DNA from 4 places in the Paenibacillus cisolokensis genome. Region 4 is predicted to be linked to each of the others. Evidence: riboswitches for the same ligand, from Rfam matches in the RefSeq annotation. Region 4 holds a riboswitch; each other region holds the start of a gene.

Region 1 (3,281 bases), on a different contig from region 4:
AGCAACATTGTCGCGGCGGCCACTCTTCCGCCTCAATGTCCGGTGGCGGACAAGACAGACCGCTATAAGACAAAAAAAGAAGGGGCGATCCCTAGGTCATTCAAGACCTTTTGAGACAGCCCCTGTGGAAATTCAATTATGACGACGTACCTTCTGGCTTCGTACCTTCTGGCTTCGTACCTTCTGGCTTCGTACCTTCCGGCTTCGCACCTTCCAGCATGCGCTGAATAAAGAGCAGCGCCTTGTCCGGATGCTTGGCGTCGGCGCGAATGGCGGCTATCATCTCTTTGGAGACGACCGGTATACTTTTGACGAGCGGACTGCCGCTAATATCGATGCCGTAAATATGATCGGTGGTGTCTTCCGAGGAGCGCGTTTTGAGCGCCGCCGCTTCCGAAGGGAGCAGCGGTTTCAACGTTTGCTCGTAGGCTTCGTCCAAAGGCTGGAACAGCTGCTGCCTCGCCAGCTTGGTGAAACTGTTCCGGTCGAGAATATAAACGTCGCTTTTTTCCGTCATCAGCATGACAACCGCCTTCTGCGTCGCGGCGATGTCGAACTCGTTTTTCGGATCGGACGGATCGTAGGTAATCTGCGCGCCGATCCGCTTCCATTCCGGAAAGAAGGAGAGCAGGGCCGCTTCCAGTTCCTCCGTATCCTGATTCTGATTGTTCAAGTAAAAATCCCCGTGAAACATGACCGATACGTCGATCGGCGGCTTCTTCGCTTCTTCCGCTTTTTGCGCCTGCCGCTCCAGGTAGCTGTTGACCGCAAATCCGATCAGAATGACGGCGACCAAAGCCCCGAGCAGGTGGAACTTGTAGTAATGGAAGAAATGGTCCAATTTTTCCGCCGTGCCGGCCATCTTTTTATATTTTCCATATTGAGATTGTTTGAATTGCTCCTGCGCTTTCCGTTCGTCATATTCGATAATGAACTTGTAAGCCCGGTTAACTGCTTCGAAATCGACGGCGTTGCCGCCGGCCTCTTCATGGTCGCGGCGGGCTCCTTGGGCGCGCGCCTGCCGCATGAGCAGGTAGTAGCGTTTCTCCACTTCTTCCTTGGTCGCGTTTTCAGGCAGGCCGAGAGTAGCGTACGCTTGCTTCAGGTCCTCCAATGCTGTCACCTCTTTGTTAAAACTGTCCGGATCTACGTATCCATGAATCCGTTTTCGCCCCGCAACAGGGCGTGTTCTTGGCTGTCATTCGGCGGTGCAAATCTAACTACTAACATTCTATACTCTCTATTACGGCGATACAAGCGAACGGATTCGCAACTGATTTGAGTTTGACAATTCTGAATTATTCAAATATTATAAGTAATAAGCTTAATTTCCGGTTATGGACCGGAAAGCGGGGGAACCAAGTCTTCCGGGGCGAATCGTGCCGCTTCATGCGGCCGTAGGGAACCATCTATCCCGAGCCCGTCAGCTAACCTCGTCAGCTTTGGATGGGTCGAATAATGTATTGGTGCGTATTTGACCCTTTACAGGGTCTTTTTGTTTGAGGAGACCCGTACACACATGCTGTGTAAGGGTCTTTTTTCATTCAAATGAAACAAGAGGAGGGAGAACGAACGATGGCTCAACCGAAGTATATTACCGACATCGATAAATTGACGAACATCCCGGCGGAAGAAAGAGCGAAACTGAAGCGCATTACGGACAAATTTGTTTTTCGGGTCAACGATTACTATCTGGGTCTGATCGACTGGAACGATCCTCACGATCCGATTCGCAAACTTGTCATTCCGAATGAAGGGGAACTGCTGGAATACGGCCGCTGGGATGCGTCAGACGAGGACACCAACTATGTCGTCCCGGGGTGTCAGCACAAGTACAAAACGACCGCGCTGCTCATCGTATCCGAAGTATGCGGCGCTTACTGCCGGTACTGCTTCCGCAAACGGCTGTTCCGCAACGACGTGAAGGAGGCCGTCACCGACGTCGAACCGGGCCTCGCCTATATTTCCGCCCATCCGGAAATCAACAATGTCCTGTTGACCGGGGGAGACAGCCTGATTCTGGGAACGCCGAAGCTGCGGTCGATATTGTTGCGGCTGCGCGATATCGATCATGTGAAAATCATACGGCTCGGCTCCAAAATTCCCGTGTTCAATCCGATGCGGATCTACGAGGACGAAGCGCTGCTCGCGACGATCCGGGAAGTGTCGAGTTCGGACAAAAGAGTGTATGTCATGACGCATGTCAACCATCCGCGCGAAATAACCGAGGAAGCGGTCCGGGCTTTTGCCGCCTTGCACGACGCAGGCGCAGTCGTCGTCAATCAGACGCCGATCCTGAAAGGGATCAACGACGATCCCGAGGTGCTGGGAGAGCTGCTGGATCGATTGTCCTGGGCCGGCGTAACGCCCTATTACTTTTTCGTGAACCGGCCTGTTGCCGGAAACCGCGATTTTGTTCTCCCTCTGGCCGAGGTATACAGCATCGTAGAGAAGGCGAAAGCGAGAACCTCCGGACTCGGCAAACGGGTGCGTCTGTCGATGAGTCATACATCGGGGAAAATCGAAATATTGGCTATCGAAGGAGGAAAGGCTTATTTGAAGTATCATCAATCGCGGGATAACCGTTACGGCCGTTTCATGGTTTTGGACTGTCCCGATGACGCGGCATGGTTCGACGATTTGCCCGGCAACGAAAAGTATTGGCGCAAACCGATTAAAAAAACGGATCGTGTCGTCTCCGTGAACGAATTGCCCGATATGCCGCTCAAAACGTTCAAAAGAGGTTCCGCATCGCGTCAATGGTATGCACGCCGATAAATTTATCGCCGCCATAATGCTTTGCTTATAATCGATGAGAGGCTCCTTCGGATCGGAAATCCGGGGGAGTTTTTATTTTTCGGTCATATAACGGGCGGCCGGAATGCCAAACGTTTTCGAAACCGAAAGGCAGCCAATTCTTGAGCGACGTTCGTTTTTGCGGTATGATATTCTTGTATACAAGAATGCAAGTGCTTGAAGCGCTTAAAAAGAAGAGGCTGGCTGGCAAAATACATCGCGCAGGAGGTGACAGATTCGTGCTGAAGCTTACGCCGCTGCCGCAGCGCCCCGTCCGCAAATCGCTGGGCGACCAGGTGTACGAGACGATTCGCGCCGGCATCGTTTCGCTGCAGCTTGAACCGGGAACGATGATTTACGAGAACGAAGTGGCCGAATTGCTGCAGGTCAGCCGCACACCCGTCCGGGAAGCGATCCGGCTGCTCGTGAGCGAGCGGCTGCTGGATGTGCTGCCGCAGCGGGGAACGAGGATCGCGCCTATATCG
Region 2 (3,281 bases), on a different contig from region 4:
CATTTTCTATCCATTGTATCGATCGGATCCCTTCCTTGACAAGCGCTGTCTCTCCTTTTTATAATTAGGTTGCCTAATAAATTGGTTCGGAAATGTTTTAGCACCGAAATAAAGGGGGGGTACATATGAGCGACAGCAAAATCGGCAACAAAATCGTGAAGCAGCTGCTGCAGTCGTTGACGCAATTTAACCGCACGCAGTGGCACCGTTCGCTCCCCGGCTTCAAGCCCAGCGAAATTATGCTGATTCTGGCGATCGGCGAAGGGGCAGAGCATGGAGGACCCGGGTTGAAAGTATCCGAGATCAGCCATATGCTGCGGGTCACTTCGCCGACCGTTACCCAGCTGCTGAAGGAGCTCGAAAGCAAGCGTCTCATCGAACGCTCATCCGACCCGGCCGACAGAAGGGTTGTCCGCATTCGGTTGACGAAGGAAGGCATGCAGATTGCGAATAAAGCGAAACGCAAGCTTCTCCATTCGCTCGAAGGGCTTGTCGAATTTTTAGGAGAGGAGGATAGCAGACGGTTGGCGCAGCTTCTTGACAAAGCGTTTCTCTATTTTGACAAAGGACAGGATCAGTAAGCCAGATAGTCGGCAAAGAAGCAAAGCGAACCTGCACGATTGTATGTAACGGGGTCGCATGACCGGAAATCAAGAAAGAAGGAGGAAATCGGATGGCCAGAACGCACAAGAAATTAACCTTTACCGATTATGTTTTAAAATTCGTGTTCATAACGCTCGGCGCAGTCTTGATGGCGGTAGCGCTGGAGTTGTTCCTCGTTCCGAATCATATTATTGACGGGGGCATCGCCGGGGTATCGATCATCTTGTCCAAGCTGACGGACCTGCCGCTGGGCGTATATTTGTTCTTTATCAACCTGCCGTTTTTGCTCCTCGGTTTCAAGCAAATCGGGCGGACGTTCGCATTCTCCACGTTGTACGGCATCGGCATCATGTCGCTGACGACCGTGCTGCTTCACCATACGGAGCCGTTCACCGAGGATCATCTGCTGGCCGTCTTGTTCGGCGGGGTCATTCTCGGCGTCGGCGTCGGATTGACGATCCGGTTCGGCGGTTCGCTCGACGGAGCCGAAATCGTGGCGATTCTGATGGCCAAGAAAACCCGGATGCCGGTCGGTCAGCTGATCATGATCATTAACGTCGTTATTTTCATTATTGCCGGGTTCGTGTTCGGATGGGATTCGGCGATGTATTCGATCTTTACTTACTATATCGCGTTCAAATTGATCGATATCGTCGTCGAAGGATTGAACGAGTCCAAGTCGGTTACCATAATTTCAAGCGAATACGAGGAAATTTCTCAGGCGATCATCGACCGCCTCGGCCGCAGCACCACATTCATACAAGCAAGAGGGGGATACAGCAAAGAAGATACGCAAATGATCTATTGCGTCGTTACCCGCCTCGAAGTGGCCAAGCTGAAAGCGATCGTGCAGGATATCGACAGCAAGGCCTTCATCGCTATCGAGCATGTCGCCGACGTTATGGGCGGCAACTTCCAGAAAAGCGCGATCCACTGAGGCAGCCGCCGGTTCTCAATCGCTGATCAGCGCGCTTTCCAGATCGCGGTCAAAATGCACCAGCTCCATCATGCCGCCCGTATCGATGGCGATATCCGATTGGATGGATGTTACGGTGCATCCGGTCAGTTCCTCAAGCTGCTCTTTCAGCCGGAGCTGGAACGGATAGCGCACCGTCCCGTCCCGCCGCGAGCATGAAGTTGCCGTCTCGCCGACGGCCAGCGCCCTGCTCGCGGCAGGTCTGTGATCGGCAATGATGACTAGATGATTGCGGATAATACGGGCGTCGACGCCTTCCGGCACAAAGCCCGACCGTTCCCGTATGCAGCGACGGTACAACTCTTCGATTCTGGCGCTCAGTCTGTCCAGCATCTTCAACTCCTCCTTCTGTTCGGCATTCGGCACGATATCCCCCTTGTCCGTACGACGACAAAAAACCCGAGGCAGAGAAACTCTGCGCACGGGCTTATCGTCAATCGGCAAATGAGCCGGTCGCTACTAAGCGCGATCGCGGTTCTCTCAATCGGCTTACGAGGTTAGCTGTCGGATTCGGGCTTGAGAGTGCCCTACCTTCCGCGCTGCGCGCAGGAAGGATTCACCCCGGGAAACCGCCGCGGCGACGCGGACGGATTCGATGGTTCCCCCGTTTCCCTGTTCAGGGAATTCAGCATATGCAGTTGTATGAAAATTCAGAAAAGTAAGGGTGCCCCTGATTATAACCGATTTCATCGAAAATATCAAATCGGCGGACACCAACCGCATAATCCATTATATGCCGAAACGACAGCAAACGTGACAAACAAGCATTAACCTGCCTTTTCCAACCGCTCGTAAAATATAATCCGGTTGCCGGAAGGATCGATAACCGTCACTTCCCGCGAATGCCAGGGCGCAGTTTCGATCCCGGGACGCGCATAGCGCCAAAACGTTCTTTATTTTCACGATGCTTTAGGAGAGTCGAACGAGCTGACCGGTAACTTTCCTGTCATGTTTTCCGGGGCAAGCCGAATAGAATGTGGCGAGAGCAAAAACAGTCCGTTATCCATTCTGTTCAAGGTGGTGTAGGGTTCGCATGCTCGTATTGTGGATTATTGTAGCCGTTGTCGTCATCGGCCTGATCGTCTGGCTTATCGCCAGAACAAGCGGAGGTTGGGTATCCATTCGCACCGAGACAGGCGCAAGGACCGAGAAGCTGTACAGCCTGCAGGCTCACCTGAAAGAAAGCGGCATCAAAACCCGGATTTCCGGCGAAGGGCAGCAACTGATGCAGCTCCATGTTCCGAAGAAATCGGCGGAACAGGCCAAATCGCTGATTGAAGAGTTCGAAGCGCAGTTGAAATAATGTACGCCTCCGCCATCGCCTCATTCAAGCGTCCCGCCGGATGCCGGCGGGACGCTGCTCTCTTTATGCAATGCGGGCAAAGTCGCCCCTTCTCGTCGATCAGCTTAATCGGCTCCTACCATCCTGAGCCCGATGACGCCTCCTATAATCATGGCGATAAACAGCACCTTGCGCCAATCCTTCGACTCCTTGAACAGCACCATACCGAGCAGCACGCTGCCGGCGGCGCCAATGCCGGTCCATACGCCATATGCCGTACTGATCGGAATGTCGACCATCGCCTTGGACAGCAGAGAGAAGCTGAGCCCGCCGAAAATGATCGTGCCGACCGTCCCCTTCCATTTGGTAAACCCGTCGGACAGCTTCAAGAACGTCACCATCCCGACTTCCCCCAAACCG
Region 3 (3,281 bases), on a different contig from region 4:
AGGACGAAAGCATCGATGTCGTCCACGTATGCACGCCCAACGACTCGCACTCCTATATTACGATCGACGCCCTGGAGTCGGGCAAGCATGTCATGTGCGAGAAGCCGATGGCCAAGACGGCTGCGGAAGGCCGCGCGATGGTCGAGGCGGCGCGCCGCACCGGCAAGAAGCTGACGATCGGCTACAACAACCGGTTCCGCTCCGACAGCCAGTATTTGAAGAGCGTATGCGATTCGGGCGAGCTCGGCGAAATTTATTACGCCCGCGCTCATGCGATCCGGCGCCGCGCCGTCCCGACCTGGGGCGTTTTTCTCGATGAAGAGAAGCAGGGCGGCGGTCCGCTTATCGATATCGGCACGCACGCGCTCGATTTGACGCTGTGGATGATGGACAATTACAAGCCGGTGTCGGTGACAGGCTCCGTCTTCCACAAGCTCGGCAGCAAGAAAAACGCCGCCAACGCCTGGGGGCCTTGGGATCCGGACAAGTTTACCGTCGAAGATTCGGCCATGGGCTTCATCAAAATGGCGAATGGCGCGACGATCGTGCTGGAATCGAGCTGGGCGCTCAATACGCTGGACGTCGACGAGGCGAAATGTACGCTGTGCGGTACCGAAGGCGGAGCCGACATGAAAGGCGGCCTGCGCATCAACGGCGAGCAGAACAGCCGGCTGTTCGTCAAAGAAATCGACCTAAAGGCGGGCGGCGTCGCATTCTATGAGGGAAGCGGCCCGCAACGCGACATCGATCTGGAATGCGCGACGTGGATTGACGCGATTTTGAACGACAAGGAGCCGGTTGTGAAGCCCGAGCAGGCACTTGTCGTAACGGAAATTTTGGAGGCGATTTACGAATCGGCCCGCACCGGCAAAACGGTCTACTTTAACGAAGAATAAGCGGCGGGAAGATCCCGATCGTCGGGAAGAAGGCGCGCGGTACGGATTTAATTCCGTCAAGCGCGTCTTCTTTTTTTGCATCCGGGTTGGAAAGGAAGATGAAAGGGCAGGAAGAGAAAGTTGAAGGATTGGAAGAGAAATATGGAGGATTAGATGAGAAATATGGAGGATTAGATGAGAAAGATGAAGGATTGAAAGGAAAAGATGAAAGGATTCTAATGTTGCAAGAGGAGGTTTTTGGCGAATCGAATCGAATTTGTAACATAGCTTATCTATAAACATATAACAGCATGCCGAATTTTCGCGAGCGAAAAACGGGGGACCCATTTCGTCATACAAGCATAGTTTACCGCGTTGATATGATGAAGCGAAAACGGTGCGGCGCCGGCAATGCCGGGCGAGCCGTTTCCGCTTGGGGTGAACGAATCCGGCTGACAGTCAGCTGCGGATTCCAGGGAACCTTCAACCGAACCCACAGCTAACCTCGTAGGCAATTGAAGGGAGACTCGTTTTTGAAAAAGGTTTTATTGTCGATTGTAGGTGCGGTGATTTTGTTTGCTTCCAGTGCAGGCGCAGCTTCTGCCGGCGCGCCCAAACTGCTGAGCGCCGTCGATGAAGTCGTGGGCACTCCTTATCTGTACGGCGGCACGACCACGAAAGGCTTCGATTGTTCGGGATTTATTTTGCACATTTTCAAGCAGTACGACATCAAGCTGCCCCGAACGTCCAGAGAGCAGGCGAAAGTAGGCACGAAAGTAGACAAGAGCGATCTCCGGGTGGGAGATCTCGTGTTCTTCAACACAAGCGGCAAAGGCGTTTCCCATGCCGGCGTTTACGTGGGCAACGGCAAATTCGCGCATTCTTCAAGCAGCAAGGGCGTCACGATTACCAAGTTGTCCAGCTCCTACTATGCCAAGCGCTATGTTACCGCGCGCCGGGTAACGACGAAAGCGCAATATTCGAAAATGATCGGAGTCAAGCTCTCGTAACGATAAATGCGGTACAAGACGATAAATGCGGTACAAGCGGTCCGCGGGTGCGTATGCCCGGGGGCCGCTTGTTTGTTGTATTCATCTGTTTAAGCCGGATTTAACGTACCGATGCCGTTACGGGGAACCCGGAATAGCCCGGACGCAAGCAGCCGTTCATGGAAACGGCGAAATTCGGGAATATCGAATTGCTGGCCGGCGTCGGAAAGCGCCGCCTGCGGATTCGGATGAACCTCCACCATAATGCCGTCCGCCCCCGCCGCCAGCGCCGCCTTGGCGCAAGGCAGCATAATGTCTTTGCGGCCGGTCGAATGCGTGACGTCGACGAGCACAGGCAGATGGCTTTCCTGCTTCAAAATCGGGACCGCCGAAATATCGAGCGTATTGCGCGTCCATTTCTCGTATGTGCGAATGCCCCGTTCGATCAGCATAACCTGCGTATTGCCCCGCGAGACGATATATTCGGCCGCCAGCAAAAATTCCTCCAGCGTCGCCGCCAGCCCCCGCTTCAGCAGTACAGGCGTGCGGACGTCGCCGGCCGCCTTGAGCAGCTCGAAGTTTTGCATGTTGCGGGCTCCGATCTGGATGATATCGACATAGCGGGCGGCCGTTTCGATATCATGGGGCGTGACGATTTCGCTAATGGCGGCCAGTCCGAATTCATCGGCGACTTCGCGAAGCAGCTTTAGCCCTTCGAGGCCGAGCCCCTGAAAGTCGTAAGGCGACGTCCGCGGCTTGAAGGCGCCGCCCCGCATAATACGGACGCCCGCTTCCTTCAGGGCGGCGGCTGTTTCTCTTAGCTGCTCGTAACTTTCTACCGCGCACGGCCCGGCAACGAGCGTGGATGTTCCCCCGCCGATCGCGGCGCCGCGCACGCGGATGATTGTATCCGCTTCTTGCGTCTGGCGGCTGACGAGCAATCGTTTCCGGTTATCCGCAGCTTGCGGGTCGAAGCTGGCCGTGAAAATGTGATGGAACAGACGGCGGACCGCCGCCTGTCCAAGTGGGCCCGGATTGCGCGGAATCAGCTTCTCGAGCGTCTCCTGTTCCATGGCGGGATCGAACTTCGGCAAGCCCCGCTCCTGCCGGAGTTCTCCCAGCTTCACCGCGACGCTTGCCCGCCTCGACAACAGTGCGAGCAATTCCTCATCGATAGCGTCCAGTTCTTGATATAGCGATGATAATTCCGAATTTCTCATCGTTTTCCTCTCCCTTCCGATTCGTATCGGGCTTCGTCTTTCCCGCCGCACCGCGAGCACGACAAAAAGGCCTTCCGTCCGGCAGGGACGAAAGGCCGCGGTACCACCCTGATTAGAAGCCCAAAATACGCTTCTCGCTCTTCATCGATAACGGCATGGCGCCGGGGACCTCTAATGGCGGAAAACGGCACTCCCCG
Region 4 (3,281 bases):
GCAGCAGTCCGATGCCGAACAGCCGGTACACCGCTTCTTCGGATATCGCCGCCGCCCAGGCGAGCAGCGGATACAGCCATACGATGCGGAGGTTATAGGGCGATTGCGCAGGGTCGCTCGTCGACCATGCGCCGGTCGAACGTTCCAGCGCGAACAGAATGACCGTCTGCGCGCCGAGCAGGATCAGGGCGAACAGATAGGACATCTTCATGCTCTGCCACACATGGGCGCCGAAGCCGGCTTCGCCGAATTTCGGCCACAGGCCGCAGCCTTGCGCCCGCCACAAGCCGTCGCCGGCAACGAGCGAGAAGTAGACGGCGAAGCCGAGCAGCACAGTCAGCACGACGGTCAGCGCCATCCCCCCCGTATAGAGAAGCTCTGCCCGCGGGTCCTCGCCGAAGCTGGCGCGCATGCCGTCCGCCATATTGAACTGGTTGACAAGATAACATGCCAGAAACAGCAGTGTCAGCACGACACCCCTTCCAAACGAGATGCGCTTCCGGTACAGGACGGCGATGACGGCAGCCACAATCGCCATGACCCCGCTGATTAGCAGGTTGCCGAACAGCGTCAACCGGGAGGCCAGCCGATCCTGCCCGGCGACGTACGCCTGGTAACGTTCGGGAACCTCGAACACCGCTTTATATTTCGTGACGACCGGCTGGCCTTCGTCCGACGTTCCGATTCCGATCACAAGACGCAGCCGCGCCTCGCCGATCCGGTAGCCTTGGGGCTCCAATACCGCTTCTCCCGCCCGGTTGACGTACCCCTCCCGCAGTTCTTCGGCCCGGAAGCCCCGCGTTTCGGCGAAAGCTCTCGCCATGTCCAATGTCTTCGATTCCTCGAGTGCTGCCGTTTCCTCTGCCAGCGAATCGTTGAACAGCCGCCAGCCGACGATTTCGCCGGATGTCATATGTACGTGGACGAACAGCGTTTTCTTGTCCGGCAGGCGCAGCGTCGCCTGATAAGTGTCGGTCGGAAAACGGGCTTCGTAATCGTGCCTGAAAGGTTCGTACAGCTTTTCTTTCATCAAGTATCCGTACATGAGCCGGTCGGACTGGTGCACGGCGTGGGCCGAAAGGGGAGCTGTGCCGAAATGCCGGGAAGCAAAATCGGAGGCTTGCCGTTCGGCCTCGCGCTTCGCGATGACCGGTTCCGTCTGATCGCGGAAGGAGGAATCCGATGTGGCGGGCAGCACCTGAAACAGGACAAACAGCAGCGCGCCCGCCGCCCCCAGCCAGGCCCAGCGCCTCCATTCCGCCTGATGCCGAATTTCGTTCATATGTCCGCCTCCTGTCGCGTTTTTTCCGAAATAAACCGCATACAAGTACTTTATCATAAGCTTCCCTAATTGTACCAACGCAATCCGCAGACAGTCGCCGCGTTGACGAGCTTTTGTTTCAAATCTATGCCGAAACAGCCCATTATGCCGGCGCCATTTCGGTTTTTGTATCAAAAACGGCTGCAATTTCGGAATGGAGCGATTTGTAACGGTAACGGGAAAGCGATTATAATCGGATTCGAGCTCCTGCCGCGGAGCGATAAACCGAATAGAACAGCCGAATTTCCAAGTGAAAACGGGGGAACCATACGTATTGTTGCCGCTGACGCGCCGCTCGTATCCGGGCGCCGGCTCAGCCGCAACTTGGGGTGAATTTCGAGACGTTTGCCGTCATTCGAATAGGGCCGCCTGTCCGGCCCGAACCCGACAGCTAACCTCGCAGGCTGACGGACTAGGACTCATCGCTGACAGCATTGGGTTTCCAGTGCTTTTTTTGTTGCACAAAAAAGCCGGAACGGGCTGCAGCGGTGGAAAGGAGCGTTTATATGGGCAAACAACGAATGAGCTTGTGGAACGGGTCGCCTCCCCGCGTCCTCGTATGCGGCTTTGCGCTGATCATTCTGCTCGGGACCGTTCTGCTGTCGCTGCCGATCGCTGTCGAGGGGGAGCAGCGGCTGCGTCTGATCGACGCGTTTTTTACGGCCACTTCCGCAACATGCGTAACCGGGCTCGTCGTCGTCGATACCGGCACGTTCTTTACGCCATTCGGGCAGATCGTCATATTGGGTTTGATTCAAATCGGCGGACTCGGTTTCATGACGATGGCAACGCTTTTCGCGCTCATTCTGCGCAAGCGGATATCGTTCCGCGAACGGCTCATCTTGCAGGAAGCGATGAACCAGGCGACGACGGAAGGCATCGTGCGGCTTATCCGGAAAGTCGTGCTTTATACGGTTACGATCGAACTGGCGGGGGCGGTCTTGTTCACGATCCGTTTTCTGTTCGAGATGCCGCCCGGCCAAGCCGCATATTACGGCGTTTTCCACGCTGTGTCGCTGTTCAACAATGCCGGCTTCGACCTGATGGGCGGATTCAACAGCCTGACGTCCTACGCGGCGGACCCGGCGGTCAATATCGTTTCGATGCTGCTCATTATCCTTGGCGGGGCGGGCTTTGCCGTTCTGGCGGATGTGATGGAATACCGCCGGAGCAAGCGGTTGTCGCTGCATTCCAAAGTTGTGCTGACGACGACGGGATTGCTTATCGCGGTCGGCGCCGCGGTCATTTTCCTGTTCGAGTTTACGAATCCGAATACGCTCGGGCAGCTTGGCTGGGGCGGCAAAGCGCTGGCTTCGTTCTTCCAGTCGGTCACCCCCCGGACGGCCGGAGCCAACACGCTGCCGATCGGAGAACTGAGACAGGCGACGCTATTTTTTATCATTATTCTGATGTTTATCGGCGCATCGCCCGGATCGACCGGGGGCGGCATCAAGACGACGACGTTCGCGACGCTGGTGTATGCCGTTATCGCCATGATTCGCGGACGCGAAGACATCGTTATCTTTCGTTATCGGCTGGGCCAGGAACGGGTCTTTAAGGCGCTTGCCATTACGATGCTGTCGCTCGCGCTCGTCATCGGCGTCACGATGATTTTGACGGCAACGGAAGACCAGCCGTTTCTCGCCATTTTATTCGAAGCGACGTCGGCGTTCGGAACGGTCGGATTGTCCGTCGGGCTGACGCCCGAGCTGACCGACATCGGGAAAGCGATCATCTCGCTTACGATGTTCGCCGGACGTCTCGGGCCGCTGACGCTCGCTTACGCGCTCGGAACGCGCACCGACAAGGAACCGTTCCGGCATCCGGAAGGGAAAATTACGATCGGATAGGAGAATGGACGTTACGATGAAAATGAATCAATTCGTCATTATCGGACTGGGGCGCTTCGGCTCCAGCCTCGGGCGGGAGCTCGTGGAGCTGGGATACGAGGTGCTCGGCA

The links. A riboswitch is a leader RNA that binds a small molecule or an ion and turns the genes downstream of it on or off. The one in region 4 is predicted to bind cyclic di-AMP.
Region 1: another riboswitch for cyclic di-AMP. It lies ahead of ABEV74_RS04515 (KamA family radical SAM protein); the one in region 4 lies ahead of ABEV74_RS17565 (TrkH family potassium uptake protein).
Region 2: another riboswitch for cyclic di-AMP. It lies ahead of ABEV74_RS13280 (Na-translocating system protein MpsC family protein); the one in region 4 lies ahead of ABEV74_RS17565 (TrkH family potassium uptake protein).
Region 3: another riboswitch for cyclic di-AMP. It lies ahead of ABEV74_RS21855 (C40 family peptidase); the one in region 4 lies ahead of ABEV74_RS17565 (TrkH family potassium uptake protein).

What each region holds. Positions count from the first base shown of each region.
Region 1 covers NZ_JBCNFP010000023.1:52,625-55,905, reverse strand. The annotation lists gene ABEV74_RS04520 (J domain-containing protein) at 137-1,114, opposite strand; cyclic di-AMP (ydaO/yuaA leader) riboswitch at 1,312-1,458, shown strand; gene ABEV74_RS04515 (KamA family radical SAM protein) at 1,576-2,778, shown strand; gene ABEV74_RS04510 (GntR family transcriptional regulator) at 3,036-3,281, shown strand, end outside.
Region 2 covers NZ_JBCNFP010000075.1:59,815-63,095, reverse strand. The annotation lists gene ABEV74_RS13290 (MarR family winged helix-turn-helix transcriptional regulator) at 126-581, shown strand; gene ABEV74_RS13285 (YitT family protein) at 674-1,540, shown strand; gene ABEV74_RS13280 (Na-translocating system protein MpsC family protein) at 1,556-1,912, opposite strand; cyclic di-AMP (ydaO/yuaA leader) riboswitch at 2,052-2,220, opposite strand; partial or broken gene ABEV74_RS13275 (glyoxalase superfamily protein) at 2,347-2,451, opposite strand; gene ABEV74_RS13270 (putative signal transducing protein) at 2,613-2,882, shown strand; gene ABEV74_RS13265 (DMT family transporter) at 2,987-3,281, opposite strand, start outside.
Region 3 covers NZ_JBCNFP010000159.1:5,954-9,234, reverse strand. The annotation lists gene ABEV74_RS21865 (Gfo/Idh/MocA family protein) at 1-896, shown strand, start outside; gene ABEV74_RS21860 (hypothetical protein) at 995-1,174, shown strand; cyclic di-AMP (ydaO/yuaA leader) riboswitch at 1,178-1,405, shown strand; gene ABEV74_RS21855 (C40 family peptidase) at 1,409-1,885, shown strand; gene ABEV74_RS21850 (bifunctional 3-deoxy-7-phosphoheptulonate synthase/chorismate mutase) at 1,975-3,084, opposite strand.
Region 4 covers NZ_JBCNFP010000105.1:31,731-35,011, forward strand. The annotation lists gene ABEV74_RS17560 (CPBP family intramembrane glutamic endopeptidase) at 1-1,282, opposite strand, end outside; cyclic di-AMP (ydaO/yuaA leader) riboswitch at 1,548-1,742, shown strand; gene ABEV74_RS17565 (TrkH family potassium uptake protein) at 1,828-3,171, shown strand; gene ABEV74_RS17570 (potassium channel family protein) at 3,188-3,281, shown strand, end outside.